DNA from 3 places in the Rhodobacter sp. 24-YEA-8 genome. Region 3 is predicted to be linked to each of the others. Evidence: riboswitches for the same ligand, from Rfam matches in the RefSeq annotation. Region 3 holds a riboswitch; each other region holds the start of a gene.
The links. A riboswitch is a leader RNA that binds a small molecule or an ion and turns the genes downstream of it on or off. The one in region 3 is predicted to bind cobalamin.
Positions count from the first base shown of each region.

Region 1: linked by a shared signal. The riboswitch ahead of bluB (5,6-dimethylbenzimidazole synthase) and the one ahead of BLW25_RS03630 (TonB-dependent receptor plug domain-containing protein) in region 3 are both predicted to bind cobalamin.
Region 2: linked by a shared signal. The riboswitch ahead of BLW25_RS04655 (aromatic ring-hydroxylating oxygenase subunit alpha) and the one ahead of BLW25_RS03630 (TonB-dependent receptor plug domain-containing protein) in region 3 are both predicted to bind cobalamin.

Region 1 is NZ_FNSK01000001.1:1,793,610-1,800,335, reverse strand. Features, by position in the region: gene BLW25_RS08890 (adenosylcobalamin-dependent ribonucleoside-diphosphate reductase) at 1-2,229, opposite strand, end outside; gene BLW25_RS08885 (DUF1489 family protein) at 2,414-2,842, shown strand; gene BLW25_RS08880 (bactofilin family protein) at 2,919-3,320, opposite strand; cobalamin riboswitch at 3,670-3,853, shown strand; gene bluB (5,6-dimethylbenzimidazole synthase) at 3,903-4,673, shown strand; gene BLW25_RS25235 (hypothetical protein) at 5,483-5,617, opposite strand; gene BLW25_RS08860 (bifunctional aldolase/short-chain dehydrogenase) at 5,882-6,726, opposite strand, start outside.
Region 2 is NZ_FNSK01000001.1:924,274-930,999, reverse strand. Features, by position in the region: gene BLW25_RS04675 (thiazole synthase) at 1-156, opposite strand, end outside; gene thiS (sulfur carrier protein ThiS) at 158-352, opposite strand; gene BLW25_RS04665 (FAD-dependent oxidoreductase) at 349-1,326, opposite strand; gene thiD (bifunctional hydroxymethylpyrimidine kinase/phosphomethylpyrimidine kinase) at 1,323-2,123, opposite strand; TPP riboswitch at 2,197-2,303, opposite strand; cobalamin riboswitch at 2,444-2,659, shown strand; gene BLW25_RS04655 (aromatic ring-hydroxylating oxygenase subunit alpha) at 2,786-4,036, shown strand; gene BLW25_RS04650 (FAD-binding oxidoreductase) at 4,040-5,131, shown strand; gene BLW25_RS04645 (PaaI family thioesterase) at 5,248-5,682, shown strand; gene nrdH (glutaredoxin-like protein NrdH) at 6,311-6,535, shown strand; gene nrdI (class Ib ribonucleoside-diphosphate reductase assembly flavoprotein NrdI) at 6,546-6,726, shown strand, end outside.
Region 3 is NZ_FNSK01000001.1:738,292-745,017, forward strand. Features, by position in the region: gene BLW25_RS03610 (SDR family NAD(P)-dependent oxidoreductase) at 1-167, opposite strand, end outside; gene BLW25_RS03615 (acylneuraminate cytidylyltransferase family protein) at 160-870, opposite strand; gene BLW25_RS03620 (Gfo/Idh/MocA family protein) at 867-1,814, opposite strand; gene BLW25_RS03625 (amidase) at 1,959-3,404, opposite strand; cobalamin riboswitch at 3,577-3,816, shown strand; gene BLW25_RS03630 (TonB-dependent receptor plug domain-containing protein) at 3,954-5,849, shown strand; gene BLW25_RS03635 (ABC transporter substrate-binding protein) at 5,849-6,709, shown strand; gene BLW25_RS03640 (FecCD family ABC transporter permease) at 6,706-6,726, shown strand, end outside.

The DNA of each region.
Region 1 (6,726 bases), 1.1 Mb from region 3:
GGGGCAGATGGCCTGGGGTCCGGGCTCTCCGGCCCTGGTTCCCATCCCGCTCCCGGGGGCCTCGCCCGGCGACAGGGCGCCGGGGTCGGAGTTCAGCCCCATTCCTTCGCCCGCGATGAAGCCGGTCGCGATCAGGTGGCGTTCGATCACACCGCCGATCGCAGCAAGGATCGAGGGGATGTAGCGCCCGTCAATCCAGGCGCCCCCCCTCGGGTCGAACACCGCCTTGAGTTCGCCCACCACGAAAGACACGTCACCCCCCCGCCGGAACACCGCCGAGATCATTCGCGTCAGCGCCACCGTCCAGGCAAAATGCTCCATGTTTTTCGAGTTGATGAAGACCTCGAAGGGGCGGCGGCGCCCGCCCGAGACGATATCATTCACCGTGATGTACAGCGCGTGTTCCGAGCCCGGCCAGCGGATCTTATAGGTCTCGCCCGAAAGCGTGGCGGGGCGCGGCAGCGGCGCATCCCGGGGCGTTTCGCTGTCACCGGGGGCGGGCGCGACGCTCAGCACCGATCCTGTTACCGCATTGGGCCGGTATGTGGTGCACCCCTTGCAGCCCATATCCCAGGCGGCAAGATAGACATCGCGGAAGGCCTCGAACGGGATATCCGCCGGGCAGTTGATCGTCTTTGAGATCGAGCTGTCGATATGGCGCTGTGCCGCCGCCTGCATCCGCAGATGATCCATCGGCGCAAGCTCCTGTGCGGTCACGAAATGCGCGGGCAGGGGCGCCTCGCCCTGAAGCGCGCGCCAGCGCATCAGGGCGTAATCCCCGACCTCCTCCTCGCGCGCGCTGCCATCCTTTTGCAGCACCCTGCGCCTTGTGCTCCAGGCAAAGACCGGCTCTATCCCCGAAGACACATTGCCCGCATAAAGCGAGATCGTCCCCGTAGGCGCGATGGAGGTCACCAGCGCATTGCGGATGCCATGGCTGCGGATGGCGTCGCGGATATCCCTGTCCATCGCCGCCATGGTGCCGCCGGCGAGGAAGGCATCGGCCTCGAACAGCGGGAAGGGGCCGCGTTCTTTCGCAAGATCCACCGAAGCAAGATAGGCCGCCCGCGACAGTGCTTTGAGCCAGGCATCGGTCTGCACCACCGCCTCATCCGAGCCATAGCGCAGCCCGCACATCAAAAGCGCATCGGCAAGCCCGGTGACACCAAGGCCGATCCGCCGCTTGGCCCGGGCCTCGGCCTCTTGCTCGGGCAGGGGAAAGCGTGACTGACCGATCACATTATCCAGCATCCGCACGGCCGTTGCGACAAGATCGGCTAGCTCATCACCCGCGATCCGGGCCGCTTCGGTGAAAGGGTCCCGCACCAGCGCGGCCAGGTTGACCGACCCGAGCAGGCAGGCGCCGTAGGGCGGCAGCGGCTGTTCGCCACAGGGATTGGTGGCGCTGATCACCTCGGCGTAATGGAGGTTGTTCATCCGGTTGATGCGGTCGATGAAGATCACGCCCGGCTCGGCATAATCATAGGTCGCGCGCATGATCCGGTCCCAGAGCGCGCGGGCGGGCAGGCTGTGATAGACCGTGCCGCCAAAGACCAGCTCCCAGCTCTGATCCGCGTTCACCGCCGCCATGAAGGCATCGGTGACCAGCACCGAGAGATTGAACATCCTCAGCCGCGCGGGATCCTGTTTGGCGGTGATAAAGTCAAGGATATCAGGGTGATCGCAGCGCAGGACCGCCATCATCGCGCCGCGACGCGCGCCGGCGGACATGATGGTGCGGCACATCGCATCCCAGACATCCATGAAGGACAAAGGCCCCGAAGCATCCGCCGCCACAGACGCCACCAATGCGCCTTTCGGCCGGATGGTCGAGAAATCATAGCCGATGCCGCCGCCCTGTTGCAGGGTCAGCGCGGCCTCTTTCAGGGCCTGAAAAATCCCCTCCATCGAATCGGGGATAGCGCCCATGACGAAACAGTTGAACAGCGTGACGGCGCGGTCGGTGCCGGCCCCGGCCAGGATGCGACCGGCGGGCAGAAAGCGGAAGCTTTCCAGCGCCGACATGAACCGGGCCTCAGCGCCTGCGGGATCGGGCTCGTCCACCGCAAGGGCGCGGGCGACACGGCGCCAGCTGTCGGCGACCGTCAGGTCAATGGGCATGCCATCTGCGTTCTTCAGCCGGTATTTCATATCCCAGATCCGGGCCGCGATGGGGGTGGCAAACCCACCCTGCGCGACAGACCCGGCCTGAGCAGCGGGTCCGGTCAGGCGGTCGGCGGCGGCGGCATCGGGTTCAGTATCGGGCAAGGCGCAGACCCTCCGGCAAAGAGGGCCGTCAGCGGCGCGAGGACTGGGCCAGCATTTGCGCCGGATCCGGCCAGAGCCACAGGATAGGGAGGCGGAGGCCATCGGTCAATCTTGCGGCGGCGGGGCAGGCGCCTATGATCCGGCCATGGGATTCGTGAATATACTCAAGCTTTGTGTCGGTGCCGAAAGCATCGGGGATCTTGCGACCTGGCAAGAGGAAAATGCGGCGCGCTGGCCGGCAGGGCAGGCGGTGCACGTCACCCGTATGTGGCCCAAACGCGAGGCAGAAGTGCTGGCGGGTGGCTCGCTTTACTGGGTGATCAAGGGGGTGATCCTCTGCCGGCAGCGCATCACCGCGCTGGAGCGGGTCGAGACCGGCGATGGTATCAGCCGCTGCGCCATCGTGATGGACCGAGAGATCATCCGCACCGAATCCGCGCCGCGCCGCCCGTTTCAGGGCTGGCGCTATATCGGGCCAGAGGACGTGCCGCGTGACCTGACGCTGAGCCGGGACGGCGATGACAGCCTGCCGCCTGAGCTGGAACGCGCTTTGGCCGAGATCGGCCTGCGCTGAAGCATTTTGCGGAATCGGCCCGATCCGAACTGCCCGACCAGGGCTGGTTCAGATCGGCCAATGCAGATGCTGGCGATCAGCCGCGACCGCGGGTGAAGCGGCCTTCGATGGTGGCGCCGCTCTCGATCACCAGGGTGTCGTAAGTGATATCGGCGGTCACCTGGGCGGTGGCGCGCATGATGAAATGCTGGCTGTCGACCTTGCCGTCGAGCCGGCCATGCACCTCGACCGATTTGGCACTGACCGAGCCGGAGATGCGGCCATGCTGCCCGACAGCCAGCGCGTCGGCGGTGATATTGCCATCAACCTCGCCCAGAACCTCAAGCGCGCCGGTCGAGCTGATCTCGCCGGTGATCTTCAGGTCAGAGCCAAGCACAGAGCGGGTCGCATTGCTGCGGCTGGCGCCGGCGGGAGGCGTGGTCACCTGGGAGCCAGCCTGTCCGGGCTCGCCATTCGGAGCGGCAGTTTTCGAGAACATGGGGGATCTTTCTGAAAGCGTCTCGGGGGCGATAAGGCGGAATTGCGGCGCAAGGGTCAAGTGGAGTGCGACCGGTGAGGCCGGGGAAAGCCGGTTTTCTGCCGAAACTCAATGATCACGACAGGGCGGGGCGGCAAGCGTCAGCGCAAAGCCGGTGAAAAGGCGCGTGAAACAGGAAGGCGCGCTCTTTGGGGGCGGGGCATCCTGTCCGGTGCGGGCGGCGATGCCGGCCGGGGCGGATCGCAGGGCGCAGCCCGTCGCTGCGAATCAGGCGGCGGCGCGGTTGCGTTCTGGCCGGACTTCTCTGATAGTGCTGCGGTCTGGTGCTTTCCGGCCCGGGCAGCGGCGCAGGCCCTGCGCTGCCTTTGGCCGGAGGGATAATCGGGAAGGCGGTGCAAATCCGCCGCGTGCCCAACGCTGTAAGGTGGACCGCTTTTGCGGACCGGGCGGCAGATGCCACTGGCTTTGGCCGGGAAGGCGCCGCTTCGGGGTGAAACCAAGCCAGAAGACCGGCCAGACCAGAACGGCCCCGGCTGCGCGGACGGCAGCAGGGGCGCCGGTTTGCCTGACAGGGGAAATGTCATGCCGATAAATGTGCCGCGCGCGGCCCGTTGCGATCACGGTCCTGCCGAACAGCTCGCTTCCAAACCCCAAGGCGCAGATCCGGGCGCTTCCGGTGCGGACTTTCGCCCGCCCGGCACCGCCGCTGCCTTTTCGGGAGAGGAACGCGCCGCCGTCTACCGCGCGATCTTTGAGCGCCGCGATGTGCGGGGCCAGTTCCTGCCCGATCCGTTAAGCGACGATCTGCTGCTCCGGCTCCTGGCGGCGGCTCATGCCGCGCCTTCGGTCGGGCTCTCTCAGCCGTGGAACTTCATCCTGATCCGTGATGATGGCGTGCGGAGCGAGATCCGTGCCGCCTTCGAGACCGCCAATACCGAGGCGGCGGCGATGTTCGGCGAGGGGCGGCGCGCGCTTTATTCGCAGCTCAAGCTCCAGGGGATCTCTGAGGCGCCGCTTTGCCTTTGCGTCACCTGTGACCGTACACGTGGCGGTCCGGTGGTGCTGGGCCGCACCCATGATGCCGCGACCGACCTCTATTCCACGGTTTGCGCGGTGCAGAACCTCTGGCTCGCCGCGCGGGCCGAGGGGATCGGCGTCGGCTGGGTCAGCATCTTCCGCGAAGGTGATCTCAAGCGCATCCTGCATCTGCCCGATGGAGTGGTGCCGGTGGCGCTCCTGTGCCTTGGGCATGTGCGCGACCTTTATGACCGGCCAGAGCTTGAGGTCCGGGGCTGGGGGCAGCGTCACCGGCTGGAAGACATGGTCTTCGCCGACCGCTGGCAGGGGCGCTGAAGATCCCGCCTCTGCTCCCATGGGCCGCATCCCTCGGGCCAACGCGGCAGGCGGGGAAGAGACACCCGGCGCGGATGCGGGATGGCCCGGACCAGGCGGGCGTTCCGTAGCTTTCCCAAGGAATGACGCACCCGGAGTGAATGCTGCCGGCTCGGTGGCGTTCAGCCGGTCGCTGCGGCGCGCTCAGATGTTCTCATTTTTCAGCGCCTTGAGCCATGTCTTACAGGATTGGAAGCCTGTGGATTCAGGTATTGCCGGGCACGGGAGCCCGGCCCGTTGGGCTATGTTGTTAATCCATGTTCGCCATCAGACAGCGAAAGCCGCGAGGCATTGGCAGACAGGGGAAGTCCGCGCCCCAGGCCTGGTTTGCCGTTCCACCCGCAACCCGCGCAGAAGGCGGGGAGAGATCTTGTGCCCTGCAGTTGGCCCGCTGCTGTCGGGCTTCTGACAGACCGGCATCAGCCCGATCAGGCGCATAAGCCGGCGCTTGCGCTTTTCATTCACCTTATGGCCCTTATTGCGCAGGTGCGAGGTCATCTGACCGAGGCCAAAGAAAGGCCTGTCCAGGCCTGCATATTGATCAGCCGCATCAGCGCGAGGCTCTGGTCCGTTTCACCCGGCAGTATATGGTAAAACGACGACCAGGGGAGCGACGGCAAAGCGCAGTGCCGGCCGATCAACTGACCCGGATGGTTGCCTGCACCATGCAGCGCCTCACTTTCCGCCCCATAGCTGCAGCTTTCTTCCCAAAGAAGAGTTGGCCACCGCCAGCTTTCCGATCCTGGCATGCAGATCCAGGACCTCATCGGTCACCGACGCTTTGCGGCCAGCGCGTTCAAAACACCGGATGCGCCATCGAGCAGCGCGCGTTGCCGGTGATTGATCATCGTCGGAAACACGCCGGACAGGCTCGTCTGTTCCGACGCGGGCGCCTCGCCTTTCATGGCCTCAAGGGCCTCCTTCTCCCAGAATTCAGCGGACGTGCTGCTTTCGTTTCGACATCGTCAATCTCCCTCGTGAGGCACATCGGCAGACAGCAAAGACTGAGCTTACATCAATGTCGGGTTTGCAGTGACCACATCAGATTGTGTGCGATCGGGACGTACAGGTCCGCGAGGCCCCTGGATTGCGGTAACCGGGGCCGCTCGCGCGGGACAGACGAAGGCGCCGGCGACATTGCTGCGCCGGCACCAGGGGAAAAGAGCGCCTCAGCGCAGCATTGCAGCGGTATTGCCGCCATCGACGGTGATTACCGCCCCGGTCGAGGTGCGCGCCCGGATCAGCGCGAGCGCGGCCTGGGCGACATCGGCGGCGGTGACTTCGCGATGCAGCAGGTTGCCGCGCATATAGACCTCGGGCGTGACGCCACGGGCGCGGGCGCGCTCTTCGATCATCTGATCGGTCATGAGCCCGGTGCGGATCCGGTCCGGATTGACCGCGTTCGAGGTGATGCCATCGGCCGCATGTTCCACCGCATATTGCTTCATCAAGGCCATCAGCGCGGCTTTCGACGTGCCATAGGGGCCGAAATCGGGGCCCGGATTCACCGCCTGTTTCGAGACGTTGAACAAAAGCGCGCCGCCGGTGCCCTGGGCCTGCATCACCCGCACCACCGCGCGGGCGACATAGTGGTGACCCCAGAAATTCAGCTCGAATGCGGCGCGGAAATCAGCATCCGACACATCAAGCAGCGCGCCCTGCCAGGCCGCCCCGGCATTCGAGACAAGGATATCAACGCCGCCAAACCGCAGCGCCACCTGCGCAATCGCCGCATCTACCGCCGCCGCATCGGTCAGATCGCAACCGATGCCGATGCCGCCCAGCCGTTTTGCCGCCTCGGAGGCCTTCGCGCCGTCGATATCAAGCAGTGCGATCTCGGCGCCTTCCGCGCGCAGGGCCTCGGCCATGGCAAGACCCAGGCCACCGGCGCCCCCGGTGATCACCGCGACCTGACGGGTCAGCGGCTTTTCGGCGACCTTTTTCAGCTTCACCTGTTCCAGCGACCAGTATTCCAGATCGAAAAGGTCTGCCTCGGGCAGCGCTTCGAAAGCGT
Region 2 (6,726 bases), 190 kb from region 3:
GAAGTCACCGCCATCTCGCTGTTCGCGGCGCAATGAGACGGTGGCGATCCCGGCCTCAGAGCTGCGAAACGCGTCTTCCAGGATCTTCGGCGAGGGATATTGTGCCGTGCCCAGCATCAGCGCGCTTTCAACAGCAGTTCCGTAGAATACCGGCATCTCAGCCCCCCTGCATGGCGGCGAGCACTTCGACACGGTCGCCCTCTTGTATTTCTGTTTCCAGCCGCGCGACTTTGGCGATGAAGACCTCATTCACCGCAGTCGCCACGGCTACGCCAAAGCCCTGTTCCTCAAGCAAAGCCGCCAGGGTGCGCGCCCCGGTCAGCCTTGCCTCTCCATTCACGAAAACTCTCATGTCCTCACCTCATCCATGAACTCGGGCTGTGCGCCGGTCTCGAGATGTTCCGCCACCATCCGCGCGCAGGCGGGCGAGAGGAGGAATCCGTGGCGGTAGAGACCATTGGCAAAGATTACATCGCCCCGCCGCCGGATCCGGGGCAGATTGTCGGGGAAAGCGGGGCGCGCATCGGCCCCGGTCGCGACCAGCTCGGCCTCGCCAAAACCGGGATGGATCGTCCAGGCCGCCGCCATCAGCTCCATCATCGACCGCAGCGTCACCTGGCCACGCCAGCCGCTTTCGATCATCGTGGCGCCCAGCATGAAATGCCCGTCGCCGCGCGGCACGATGTAAAGCGGGATGCGGGGATGCAGGAGGCGGACCGGGCGCGAAAGGCTCACGCCCTCGCAGCGGATCAACAGCATCTCACCGCGCACACCACGCAGGTCACTGAGACTGTCGCGCGCCGCGAGCCCCCGGCAGTCGATGGTCAGCGGCGCCTCTGACGGCTCGGGCGTCACCACGATCCCCCGGGCCGCGAGACGGCGGGCCAGTTCGCCAAGCGCCGCGCGCGGGGCCAGATGTGCTTCGGTTCTGAAGCAGAGCCCCTCGCGGAATCGGCCTTCCAGATCGGGTTCAAGCTGTGCGATCTCATCACCGCCAATGGTCTGATGTCCTTTGGTCAGCCGCGCAAAGCGCGCCAGATCGCCCCGGTCACGCGGATCGGCCAGAACCAGCGTCCCGGCCCCGGTGACCAGCCCGGTATGGGATTGCCACCAGGCGGCCGCGCCGGCCCCCAGCCGTTCGACCGGTTCCTCTGCCGATTCCGCCTCGCAATATGGCGCCAGCATACCGCCGGCCCACCAGGAACAGGCCTGCGGCCCGGGGCCTCCGGCAGGGTCCGAGATCGTGACCTCATGGCCGCGCGCCGTAAGTTCACTGGCCATCACAAGGCCCATGACACCGGCCCCGAGAATATGGACGCTGCTCATGATTGCGGCCAGAGCGCGTGGAAATGATGCACCGGCCCATGGCCGGATCCGACCTGCAGCGCATCCGCTGCCCGGATCGCCCCCTGGAGCCAGCGATGCGCCCGCGCCACCGCATCGGGGATTGTCATCCCCTGCGCCAGCCCTGCCGCAATCGCTGCGGCATAGCTGCACCCGGTGCCATGGGTATTTTTGGTCTGCTGGCGTTCTGCCGTGAAAACATGGGGTTCAGGGCCGATCAGCAGGTCGCGGCATTCTGCCCCCCCGGCATGACCGCCTTTCATCAACACCCAGGCCGGCCCAAGCGACAGGAGCGCGCGCCCCTGTATTTCCTGCACCCCATGGCTGCTGGCCTGGCTTTCGCCCAGAAGATCGGCCGCTTCGGGCAGGTTCGGGGTCAAAACCGTCGCAAGCGGCAAAAGCTCCTCGCGTAGCGCCGCGACTGCCTCGGCCGCGAGCAGCCGGTCGCCGGATTTCGCCACCATCACCGGATCAACCACCAGGGCCAGATTACGCCCCTTCAGCGCCGCCGCTACGGTCGAGACCAGTTCCGGATCGCCCAGCATCCCGATCTTCACCGCGCCCACGGCAAGATCATCGAACACCGCATCAAGCTGCGCCCGGACCATCTGCACCGGCAGGGCCATCACCGCTGTCACCGAGCGGGTGTTCTGCGCCGTGATCGCGGTGATCACGCTGGCCCCGTAAACGCGCATCGCCGCGAAACTTTTGAGATCGGCCTGGATCCCTGCGCCGCCGCCGGAATCAGACCCCGCTATGGTCAAAGCTATCGCCGTCATCATGCCCCCAATGACCGGCGAAAAGATTTGGGGAGACTGGCGTCCGGGCAAGCCGCAACGGGCCGCCAGAGACACGATCAGACCACCCGTTCCCTCCGCCGGTATGAACCGGATCAGGTTCGATGGGTTAGCCTTGCGGCCTCTCAGCCCCGGTTTCCCGGGACACCCCAACGAGTAAGTTGCCCAATCGTTAAGCGGAGCATTTTCGTTTGGCAACCGGCAAAATCCCGCTTTCAGCGCGAATGAGGCTGCTTACAGGGCCGCTGTCTGTTCCGCTTTGCGACATGTCGCAAACAGACAATCCCGGCCGCCGCACTGTGATCAATTCAGCCTCGCAAGGTGCCGCTGGCGACAGCGGAGAATTGGGAAGCCGGTGCGGTCCCGCAAGGGGTCAAAGCCGGCGCTGCCCCCGCAACGGTAGAGGCTGAGAGGCGCGACAAGGACCACTGGGCGGAGGAGCCCGGGAAGGTGTCGCGACCAGGGTTGAAAAGACCGCTCGCCAAGCCCGGAAACCAGCCTTGCACGAGATGTCGAGCCGCGGTGGGCGGCGAAGCGGCAACAGGCTCGCGGGTCCATCCCCGCGCGGGCCCTTCGCCGCCTGTTGTCCATCGCACGTCAAACCTGCCCGCGCAGCGCGCGCGGGCTAACGCGAAGGACAGCGAATGCTGAGCCAGTCCGAGACCCTTTCCCGCCTTCTGGCACGCCAGAGCGGCTATGCCTTAGAGCGCGATTTATATTGCGATCCCGGGGTGTTGGAGGCTGATCTTCAACATCTGTGGTATCGCGAATGGCTCTTTGCCATTCCGGGCTGCGAGCTGGAGAAACCCGGCGCCTTTGCCACGCTTCAGGTCGGCGCCTATCCGGTGGTGATCATCAAAGGCAAAGACAATCGCATCCGCGCTTTCCACAATGTCTGCCGCCATCGCGGTCAGCGGCTTTGCGCGAAGACCAATGGCTCGACGACGAACCTTGTCTGCCCCTATCACCAATGGACCTATGACCTCGAAGGCAAGCTCATTTTCGCCCGCGATATGGGCGAGGATTTCGACCCTTCGAAATTCGGGCTGAAGAAGGTGCACTGTGTCGATCTTGGCGGCATGGTCTTCATCTGTCTCGCCGATGTGCCCCCTTCCATTTCCGACCTCGCGCCGAAGCTGATGTCGTATCTGGCCCCCTCGGGGCTCGCGGATGCAAAGGTCGCTTTCAGCTCTACCATCGTCGAAAACGGCAACTGGAAGCTGGTGATCGAGAACAACCGCGAATGCTATCATTGCGGCGGCGCGCACCCGTCTTTGTGCCGGACCTATTCCGACAACCCGCGCATGACGGCAATGGAGGGACCCGATTCGGCCTCGCCCGACATCATCGAACACTGGAAACGCTGCGAGGCGGCCGGCCTGCCCTCGCGCTTCACCAACCATCCGCAGATGCAATGGCGGCTCGCCCGCATCCCGCTGCTCAACGGCGCCGAAAGCTATACGATGTCGACAAAGGCGGCGGTGGCGAAACGCATGGGCACCATGCCCTTCAACGATGCCGGCAGCCTTCTGTTCTTCCACTACCCGAACAGCTGGAACCATTTCCTTGGCGATCACGCCATCGTCTTCCGCATCCTGCCGATCAGCCCGACCGAGACGCAAGTGACCACCAACTGGCTGGTCCATAAGGATGCGGTCGAGGGCGTCGATTATGATCTCGAAACCCTGACCCGTGTCTGGCTCAACACCAATGACGAAGACCGCCAGGTGGTCGAAGAAAACCAGAAGGGCATTCTCTCGCCCGCCTATGAACCAGGGCCCTATTCCCCGATCCAGGAAGAAGGGGTGATGCAGTTCGTGGACTGGTATGCGGGCATCATGACGCAACGCCTTGGCCCTGTTTCCGGCACAGGCCCGGCACTGGCGGCGGAATAAATCATGGGAAGGCAACAGCTTAACTGGTCCGCGAAACCCTGGGATGATGCGGAGCATCTTGAATGCGCCATGGTCGTGCCCGAGACGCCGGATACTGCCACCTTCACCTTCCGCGCGCCCTCGGGCGCCTGGTTTGACTATCAGCCGGGCCAGTTCGTGACGCTCGACCTGCCGGTTGATCCGAAAAAGGGCGCGAAGGGCAATGTGCAGCGCACCTATACGATCTCGTCTTCGCCGTCGCGGCCGCTGTCGATCTCGGTCACGGTGAAAGCCCAGGCGACATCCATCGGCACGCGCTGGATGCTCGATCACCTGAAGCCGGGGATGAAGATCAAAGCTTACGGCCCGGCGGGGATTTTCAGCTCGCACCGGCATCCGGCAAAGAAATACCTCTTTATCTCGGCGGGATCAGGCATCACGCCGATGATGTCGATGACGACCTGGGCCTGGGATTCGGGCGAGATGCCCGACATCACCTTCGTCCATGCCGCGAAACGCCCGTCAGAGATCCTGCTGAAGAAACGGCTGGAAGGCTTTGCCGACCGCGTGCCGGGGCTGAAACTCCGGTTCACGGTTGAAGAGCCAGACCCGTTCCAGACCTGGTCCGGCTATCAGGGGCGCCTGTCGCAGATCATGCTGGGCCTGATGGCGCCGGATTATCTGGAGCGCGAGGTCTTCTGCTGCGGGCCGGAGCCCTTCATGCAGGCGGTGCGCGACATGCTGGTCTCGCTTGGCTTCGATATGGAACATTACCATCAGGAGAGCTTTGGCGCCCCGGTAAGTTCCGAAGCCGAGGCGCCGGTGATCGAAGATGTGATCCCGGATGCGGATGCCGGCGCGCAGATCACCTTTGCGGCGTCGAACGTCACCGCGCGCTGCTCCGAGACCGATACGGTGCTGGCCGTCGCGAAACGCTCGGGGCTCAATATCCCCTCGGGCTGCACCTTTGGCCTTTGCGGCACCTGCAAGGTGAAGAAAACCGCAGGTGATGTGCATATGGTCCATAATGGCGGCATCTCGGATGACGAGATTGCCGAGGGCTGGATCCTCGCCTGTTGCTCGAACCCGATGGGCAAGATCACGGTTGAGGTCTGAGAGCGGCGCGGCCTGACAGAAATCCTGACAGAAATGACGCATCGGCAGCCTTGCCGGTGCGTCTGAGACAGCTACTCTCCCCGCCGGGCACCGCGCGCAGATATGGGAGAACACCGATGACAAAACCGATCCTGATGGACAGAGCCGCGCTGAACGACTTTGTCACCCGCGATTTCGGCCAGGTGGCGGCGGATTTCACCGTCGATGCGGTGACAGATCAGGGCATAAGGCTGCGGCTGCAAGTGGCCGAACGCCATCTGCGCCCGGGCGGCACCGTATCCGGCCCCACGATGTTCGCCCTTGCCGATGTGGCAGTCTACCTTGCCATCCTGTCGAGGATCGGGCCGGTGGCGCTTGCGGTCACCACGGGATGTTCCATCGATTTCATGCGCAAGCCAGCCGCCGGGCGCGGGCTTTACTGCGATGTGCGGCTTTTGAAACTTGGCCGTGTGCTGGCGGTGGCCGATGCGCTGATCTTCTCGGACGGGGTCGAGGATCCGGTGGCTCGGGCGAATATGACCTATTCCATCCCGCCTGCCCCGGCTGCCTGAAACACCGCGAACCAGGACCTGCCACTCGGGACCTTCGAATCAATTTGATGACGGCCCGGCGGGCGCGACCGGCAGCTGCAGTGCCTTCCCCTGGGTCAACCGGCTTATCCCCAGAGATGTGCACCATTCTGTCCACGAAGCGGCCCGACCAGGGGGCGCCCCTGCTCCTGGATATTGTGCAAGGCGAAATATTGCGCAGCCCGGCTCTGTGGGTTTAGGGGCACACATTTCCGCCATGCGCCCACGGCAAAGCAACGATTTCCTCTGATTTCAGCAGCTTTTCAACTCTGAGTCGTTCCGGTCACGGCTGGCATTTCAATAACACAAGATGTTGACAGCAGGGCAAATCGGGGATCAATATGCAGATGTTCCGGGAGCAAACCTGCAGCCTGCGACGCGTCCGAAATCCGGGGAAACCGGGGCATTTCCGGGCGCAGCCAGCGGCAGGAACGGCCAGGGGAAACTCCGGGGGGAAACCTTCGGGAAGACCATAGCCGCGGCAGGATCCCAGGGCAAAGTGAAGGCAACAAAACCGTGCGACGGGCGCGAGAATATGACCCGGCGGAAGCTTTCCGCTGGCCGTTTCTCAGTGAACCGCAGCCACATGGGACAGTAGAAGGATCAGGCAATGACCATCACCGTTTACTCCAAACCCGCATGCGTTCAGTGCACCGCAACCACCCGTGCGCTCGACGCCAAAGGCTTGTCCTATTCCATCATCGATCTGACCGAAGATGCCGATGCGATGAATCGCGTCGTGGCACTCGGCTATCGCCAGGCCCCCGTCGTCATCGCCGGTGACGCCCATTGGGCTGGCTTTCGTCCCGATATGATCGGCCGCCTCGCCAGCTGAGGGGGTCTCCGTGCCCGGGCTCGTCTTTTTCTCTTCTGCCTCGGGCAATACCCTGCGTTTCGTCACGCGCCTGGAAGAAGTCAGCGCTGGCCGCTATGGCGCGGCGCTGCGTATCCCAATATCCCCGCAGGATCCTATGCCGGATCCGGGCGGGGATTTCGTTCTGATCTGCCCGACATTCGCCGATGGCG
Region 3 (6,726 bases):
TTCTCGTTTCCGGCATGGGCCTCTTTCAGCGCCTCGGCCCGGTGCCCGGCAAGGTCGGAACTTACCACCCGCGCGCCTTCGGCCAGCATGCGGCGCACATAGGTGCTGCCGAGCACGCCGCCCGATCCGGTGATGAAAACCGTGCGGCCTTTCAGTTGATCAGCCATGATGCGCCCCTTCCTGTGCTTCTTTCAGCAAAAATTCGACCAGCCGGAAATCGAACGGGCTGTCGATATCGACGCAGCGCTCGGGCGGCATGAGGTAAGGGATCACGCGCCCCTCCCAGAGCCCTTTCGAGCGATGCAGGTAATCGGGCGCAACGACATAGGTCGAGGCCGCATGTTCATAGACCACCGGCGCCTGCTGACGCGCGACCACGCCGCCGGGCAGGGGTTTTGAGACATGCAATGCGCCGGTCGCATCGGGTTCCACAAGGTTGAAATAGGGGTTCTTGCGCGCCTCGCAGCAGGACATGACCATGTCCGGCCTCTCACTCGCAAAGAGATCCAGCGCGCCGGTGATATCCTCGGGCAGCCGCAAAGGCGAGGTGCAGTCAAGGTCGAGAAACGCGGTCACCGGGCGGTCAAGCAAAGCCTGCGAAGCATCAAGCGCATGCGCCCAGACCCCCCATTTCCCCGCCTGATCGGTCGCCAGATGCGCAGGCCGCAGCCCGATTTGCAGCGCGCCCTTTGCCACGGCATGGTCATAGATCTCTTCATCATCGGTCGAGACCACAACGGCATCGACGCCGGGATGCGCGAAAAGCTGATCCAGCGACCAGTCGATCAGCGGCTTGCCGCAGATTTCACGGAAATTCTTGCGCGGCACGCCCTTGGACCCTTTGCGCGCGCCGATATGACCCAAAATCATGTGAGCTCCTTATCGATCAGGCCAATGAACCGGCGATTCTGCCAGGCCTCGCTGATGAGTTTCGCTGATGCGATGACGCGATCCAGCCGTGGCAGCCGTTCGACCGGATCGGGGCTTTGCCCGGCCACCAGCGCCAGAAAGGCCCGCATCGCATCCAGGAACATCGCATTGCGCTCCAGCGGCAGGTCAAGCACCCGCTCGCCCGCCCGGTCCTGGATCCGGTAGATCTGGGCCGCGAAATCAAAATCAAAGCTCTGGCGGGTGCCGTGCAACACCGTCCGCCGATGCAGGCGCGGCGTCAGGTAATCCATTGCGACCGAGCCCGCCGCCTCTCCCTCGCGCTGGCGGAGTGTTACGAAACTCGCCAGATCAACACCCGGGTAATCGGCATGGCCCTGTGACAGCACCTCGTCTGGCTGCAGCCCGGGGAACAGGCATTGCGCCATATCAAGCTCATGGCACAGATCCAGCAGCACACCGCCGCCTTTCTCCTGCGCGGCATAGCTTTCCGCAAAGGACCAGTTCTGCCGCCATTGGGTGACATCATGGCCAATCGCAAAGGAAAACCGAAAAATATCCGACAGATCGCGGCGCGCGAGTTCGCGAAACGCCGGATGCCAGCGCATCATATAGCCAACCATTGACCGCTCTGCGACCGGCGCAGTGCAGGTGCTGATCAGCTCCACTTCTTCTGTCGTAAAGGACAGCGGTTTTTCTACATAGACCGGCAGACCCTGGTCCGCCGCCGCACAGATCACTTCCTTTCGGATATCGGTCGCGGTCGCCACCACCACCGCATCATGGTCGCGCAGATCCGCCTGCAATCCGGCCGCGCCGTATCCTCTCCAGCCGCGCAGGCTCGCCACCGCCCCAAGCGTCTGCAGGTTGTCATGATGGCGCCGCCCGATCGAGCCCGCACCCACCACCAGAACCTTCACCACCATCGCCAGCCTCCGCTTTCTCCGTCCGGCATCGCATGAACCTGCAGCGCCGAACAGCCCTTTCATCTGTCCGAAAATATCCTCGGGGGGAGCGCGGGCACCGCGCGCGGGGGGCAGACAGCCCCCCGTTGCCCGATCCGTCAGGCCTCACCCCGCCAGGGCTGCGCGCCGGTTCCAGTACACGGCCGCCTCCACCTCGGCGCAAAGTGCGATCAGCTCCTCATCCGCACCAAAGGGCGCCGCCAGATGCACGCCGATCGGCAGGCCCGAGGCCGACCAGCCGAGAGGCAACGACGCCGCCGGCTGGCCGCTTGCGTTGAACACGGCGGCAAAAGGCGAATAGTCGAAACAGCGCCCCGGCCCGAGGCGGTAATCGACGTAATCCTCGGTCTCATGGCTGAACCGCCCGACTTTGGCCGGTGGTTCGGCCAGGGTAGCCGAGAGCAGGATGTCGTAACCGGGGCCGGTTTCAGGCCGGAAGAAGGATGCCATTTCACGGCCGAAATCATGGATATCCTCGACCGCTTCCAGATAGCGCAGCGGCCCGAGCGCTTCGGCATGTTTCACCGCGCCGCGCCCGACACCCTCGACCAGATCCTCCGTCAGCGCGCTGCCTTTCAGCTTCTGCCGGATCGTAAGCGCGGTGCCGACCGCAACGATATCGGTCCAGGCCCGCATCATCGCTCCGATATCCGCCTTTGGCCGCGCCGGCTCCACATGGTGCCCAAGGCCTTCCAGCAGCCGCCCGGCCTCCTGCACCGCGGCTGCGACCTCCGGGTCAATCGCGGCGCCGGTAAAGGTCGTGTCGCAGATCGCCACGCGCAGCCGCCGGGGCGGGGCCGAGATCGCCTGGCCGTAGCCCTTTGCCAGCGGCGGCGCGCAATAGGGGGCACCGAGGTCGGGCCCCTCGCAGGCATCCAGCATCACCGCCGTGTCGCGGACCGAACGTGTCAGGAACCCGTCAATCGCCATGCCGGCCCAGCCCTCGCCGGACCATGGCCCGTCGGGCAGCCGCGCGCGGGTCGGCTTGAAGCCGAAAAGCCCGCAATTCGAGGCTGGAACCCGGACCGAGCCACCACCGTCTGATCCATGCGCGAAAGCGACGATCCCTGCCGCGACCGCCGCCGCCGCGCCGCCCGACGAGCCGCCGGCGGTATGGTCAGTGTTCCAGGGGTTGCGGGTTGGCCCGCCATAGACGGCGGCCTCGGTTGCGATGCCGACCCCGCCTTCGGGGCTTGTCGTGCGCCCGAATGTCACCACCCCGGTCGCCCGCATCCGGGCCATCATATTGCAATCGGCGGCATAGGTCCTGGCCGGACCAAGCCGCGTGCCGTTAAGGGACGGCAGCCCCTTTGCCTCGAGCCCCAGATCCTTGATCAGAAAGGGCACGCCGCGAAACGGTCCGCGCGGAAGGCCTGCGCGGATTTCGGCGCGCGCGACCTCTTCCTGCACCAGCACCACGGCGTTGATTGCCGGATTTCGGGCGCCGACCGCGGCCAGCGCCGCATCCAGCAGCTCATCCGGGCTGACCTCGCCCTTTGCCACCAGCCCCGCAAGTTCGGTCGCATCCCGTGCGCCCAGATCCCCGATCATCTGCGATTCCCCGTTATTCATCCCGATGCCAGTCTGGACGCGGCGCCCGGGAAAGGTCCAGAGGCGCCGCGCATCATGCTGTTACCGCAACCATGTGACCCGGGCGACCAAAGCGGCGACTGCCGCAACCTTGCGCCCCGTCAGCCGCTTGACAGAGGGCAAGGGCGGATCGCATGGAGGACAGAGCAACGGTTCCGGCGCCGCGCCCGCAAAGCGCGGTTTTCCGGAGAATAGGGAATGTGGCCGGTCCTTTCTGCACAGGGATCCGGGACCACAGCTGCCCCCGCAACTGTAAGCGGCGAGCGGCGGTTGATGATGCCACTGGAGCCTCCTCAGGGGGGCAGTTCCGGGAAGGCCAGCCGTCCGCCCGGACCCGCGAGCCAGGAGACCTGCCGCTGCTGATCACCCTTTCCCTCGCACGGGGCGTGCGGCGGAGGGCGGAGTGCCGCCAGAGGTGACGTTCACGCGCATCGGGCGGGCTTTCCCCCGAAGCGAAAACGCATCAGGGCGGCGGTCAGGGACCGGCGGCTCCGAAGAAAGGGCTGAGAGATGTTTCACAGGGTTTCCCATCTTGCAGTGATTGCCGCGCTGGCTGCCGGTGCGGCCGGCAATGCGCGCGCACAGACACAGGACGAAGACCCTGTTGACCTGGGCACGATCACGCTCTCGGCCCTGCGTTACGGGGCCGATATTGCGCGCTCCGGCGTCTCGGTCAGTGTGGTTGACCGCGCCGAGCTGGACAAAAGCGCCGATCTGCGGCTCGCGGATTTTCTTGGCACATTGCCGGGGGTCTCGGTGATCAGCCAGGGTGGTTTTGGTGCCAATACCGCCTTGCGGATCCGTGGCTTCGACGGGCGTCATATCGCGGTCTATATCGACGGGATCCGCATTGACGACCCGTCCGGCGTGCAGGTCTCGACCGATTTCGGCGCGCTGATGACCGATGATATTGCCCGGATCGAGGTGCTGCGCGGGTCGCAATCGGCGCTGTGGGGCGGCTCGGCCGTGGCCGGGGTGATCAATATCTCGACATTGTCCGGGGCAGAGCCGGGGCTGCATCAGAAGGTGAGCGTCGAAGGGGGCAGCCATAATTCGGCCCGCCTTGCCTGGGGCCTGACCCAAAAGGATGACCAGCTTGAACTGGCCCTGAATGCCAGCCATTTCCGCACCGACGGGATATCGGCCTTTGACGGGGGCACCGAAGCGGATGGCGCCGAGGCCAGCCGGCTGTCGTTTTCGGCGCGCTACCGGGTCTCAGATCTGGTGACGCTGGGGGGCGCCGCTTTCTGGCAAAAGACCCGCAGCGATTATGACGGCTATATCGATACGGATGGCGATGGCTATACCGATACTTTCACCGATCTGCCCAATGAGATGCGCCGCCAGGACCTTGGCCTGCGCCTCTTCGCAGAGCTGGAGACCGGCAATACGCTGCATGTGCTGGGCATCGGCTTTTCACGCAACAAGCGCGATATGGATGACGAGAACGGCAAAAGCGCCTTTACCGGCGAGCGTCTGACGCTGGACTGGCAGGCGACCAGCACGCTGTCTGACCAGCTGACCCTGTCTTATGGTGCGGATTTCAACCGTGAAGAGGCGAAAACCTCGGCCATGCCCGGAGGCTCGGGTAATACCGATACCAAAGGCATCTGGGGCCAGCTTGCCTGGTCGCCGCGCGAAGGCTTCGATGTGACTGCGGCACTGCGGTATGATGACCATTCGGCCTTTGGCGGTTTCGGCACCGGGCGGCTTTCCTTTGCCTGGGCGGCTGCCGAGGGGCTGACCCTGCGCGGTGCCGTCGCGCGGGGCTTCCGCGCGCCCTCGCTTGACGAGCTGTACGGTGATTATCCGGGGCTGTTCTTCACCGGTAATCCCGATCTCGATCCCGAAACCAGCGTCTCATACGAGCTGGGTGCAGATTATGCCTTCGGGACAGGTGCGTCGCTGTCTTTCACGGCTTTCCGCATCGAGGTCGAAGACCGTATCGCCGCCGATCCCGCGACCTTCTGGTCGACCCTGGGCAATCTGGCGGGCAGCTCGGTGTCGAAAGGCGTCGAGCTGGCCGCGAAAACCAGGCTGAGCGATGCGCTGAGCCTCACGCTCGCCTATACCTATACCGATGCGCATGACCCGAATGGGGCGCGCCTGACGGCGGTGCCGCGCCATAATCTGGCGCTCGCGCTGGATGCACAGATCAGCGAGCGGGTCTCGGCGCGCTTTACCCTCAGCCATCTGGCCGGACGCCGCGACAGGCATGTGAACAGCTTTGCCGCCCTCGATATGCCCGATGTCACCTTGCTGGATGCCGCTTTCAGCTATCGGATCAGTGACAGTATCGGGGCCACATTGCGCATTGAGAACGTGACCGATGAGCACTGGCAGTCGTCGCATGGTTACGGCACGCCGGGTCGCACGGCCTGGCTCGGGCTGCAGGCACGGTTCTGATGCTGCGCGCCGCCACCCTTGTCCTGCTCTTTGGGGCCTTGCCGGTGGCGGCCGACCCTCTTCCCCCTCCGGGGCGGGTGGTCTCGATCAACCTGTGCACCGATCAGCTGGCGATGATGCTGGCGGCGCCGGGGCAACTGGTTTCGGTCAGCCATCTGGCCTCGGACCCGCTGGCCTCCTCCATGCCGGAGGAGGCCGCCGCCTATACCGCAAACCGGGGCGGCGCCGAGCAGGTATTTCTCATGACGCCCGGTCTCGTGCTGGCCGGCACCTATACTGCCCGTGCCAGTGTCGATCTGCTGCGCAGGCTTGGCATCCGGGTGGAACAGGTGACGCCGGTCACCTCGCTGGAGGGCGTCAGCGCTCAGATCCGCGAGGTGGCGGGGTATCTCGGGCGCGAGGCGGCGGGCGAGGCGCTGGTCGCTGAATTCGAGGCCGGTCTTGCGGCGCTGGCGACTGATCTGGCCCTGAAACCGGCAGCACTTTATTATCCCAATGGCTATACGACGGGGAAGGGCACCCTGTCGGATGATGTCCTCGCACATACCGGTTTCGCCAATATCGGCGCGGTCGCGGGCGTCACTGGCGGAGGTGTCCTGCCGATGGAGCTGCTCGTGATGGCGCAGCCCGACCTGGTCGTGACCTCGAAACCCTATCCCGGCGCCTCGCGTTCGGAAGAGATCCTTGACCACCCCGCGCTGGCGCTTTTACAGGCTGAGGCCGGGTTGGTGGCCTTCAGCGATGCCGACTGGATCTGCGGCACACCGCATATCCTGCGCGCCGTCGCGGCGATGCGTGCGGCGCGGCTGGGGCTGGAGGCCGCATCGGCCACAAAAGACGCGGGGGAGCGAGCGGAATGAAAATGCTGATCCCGCTG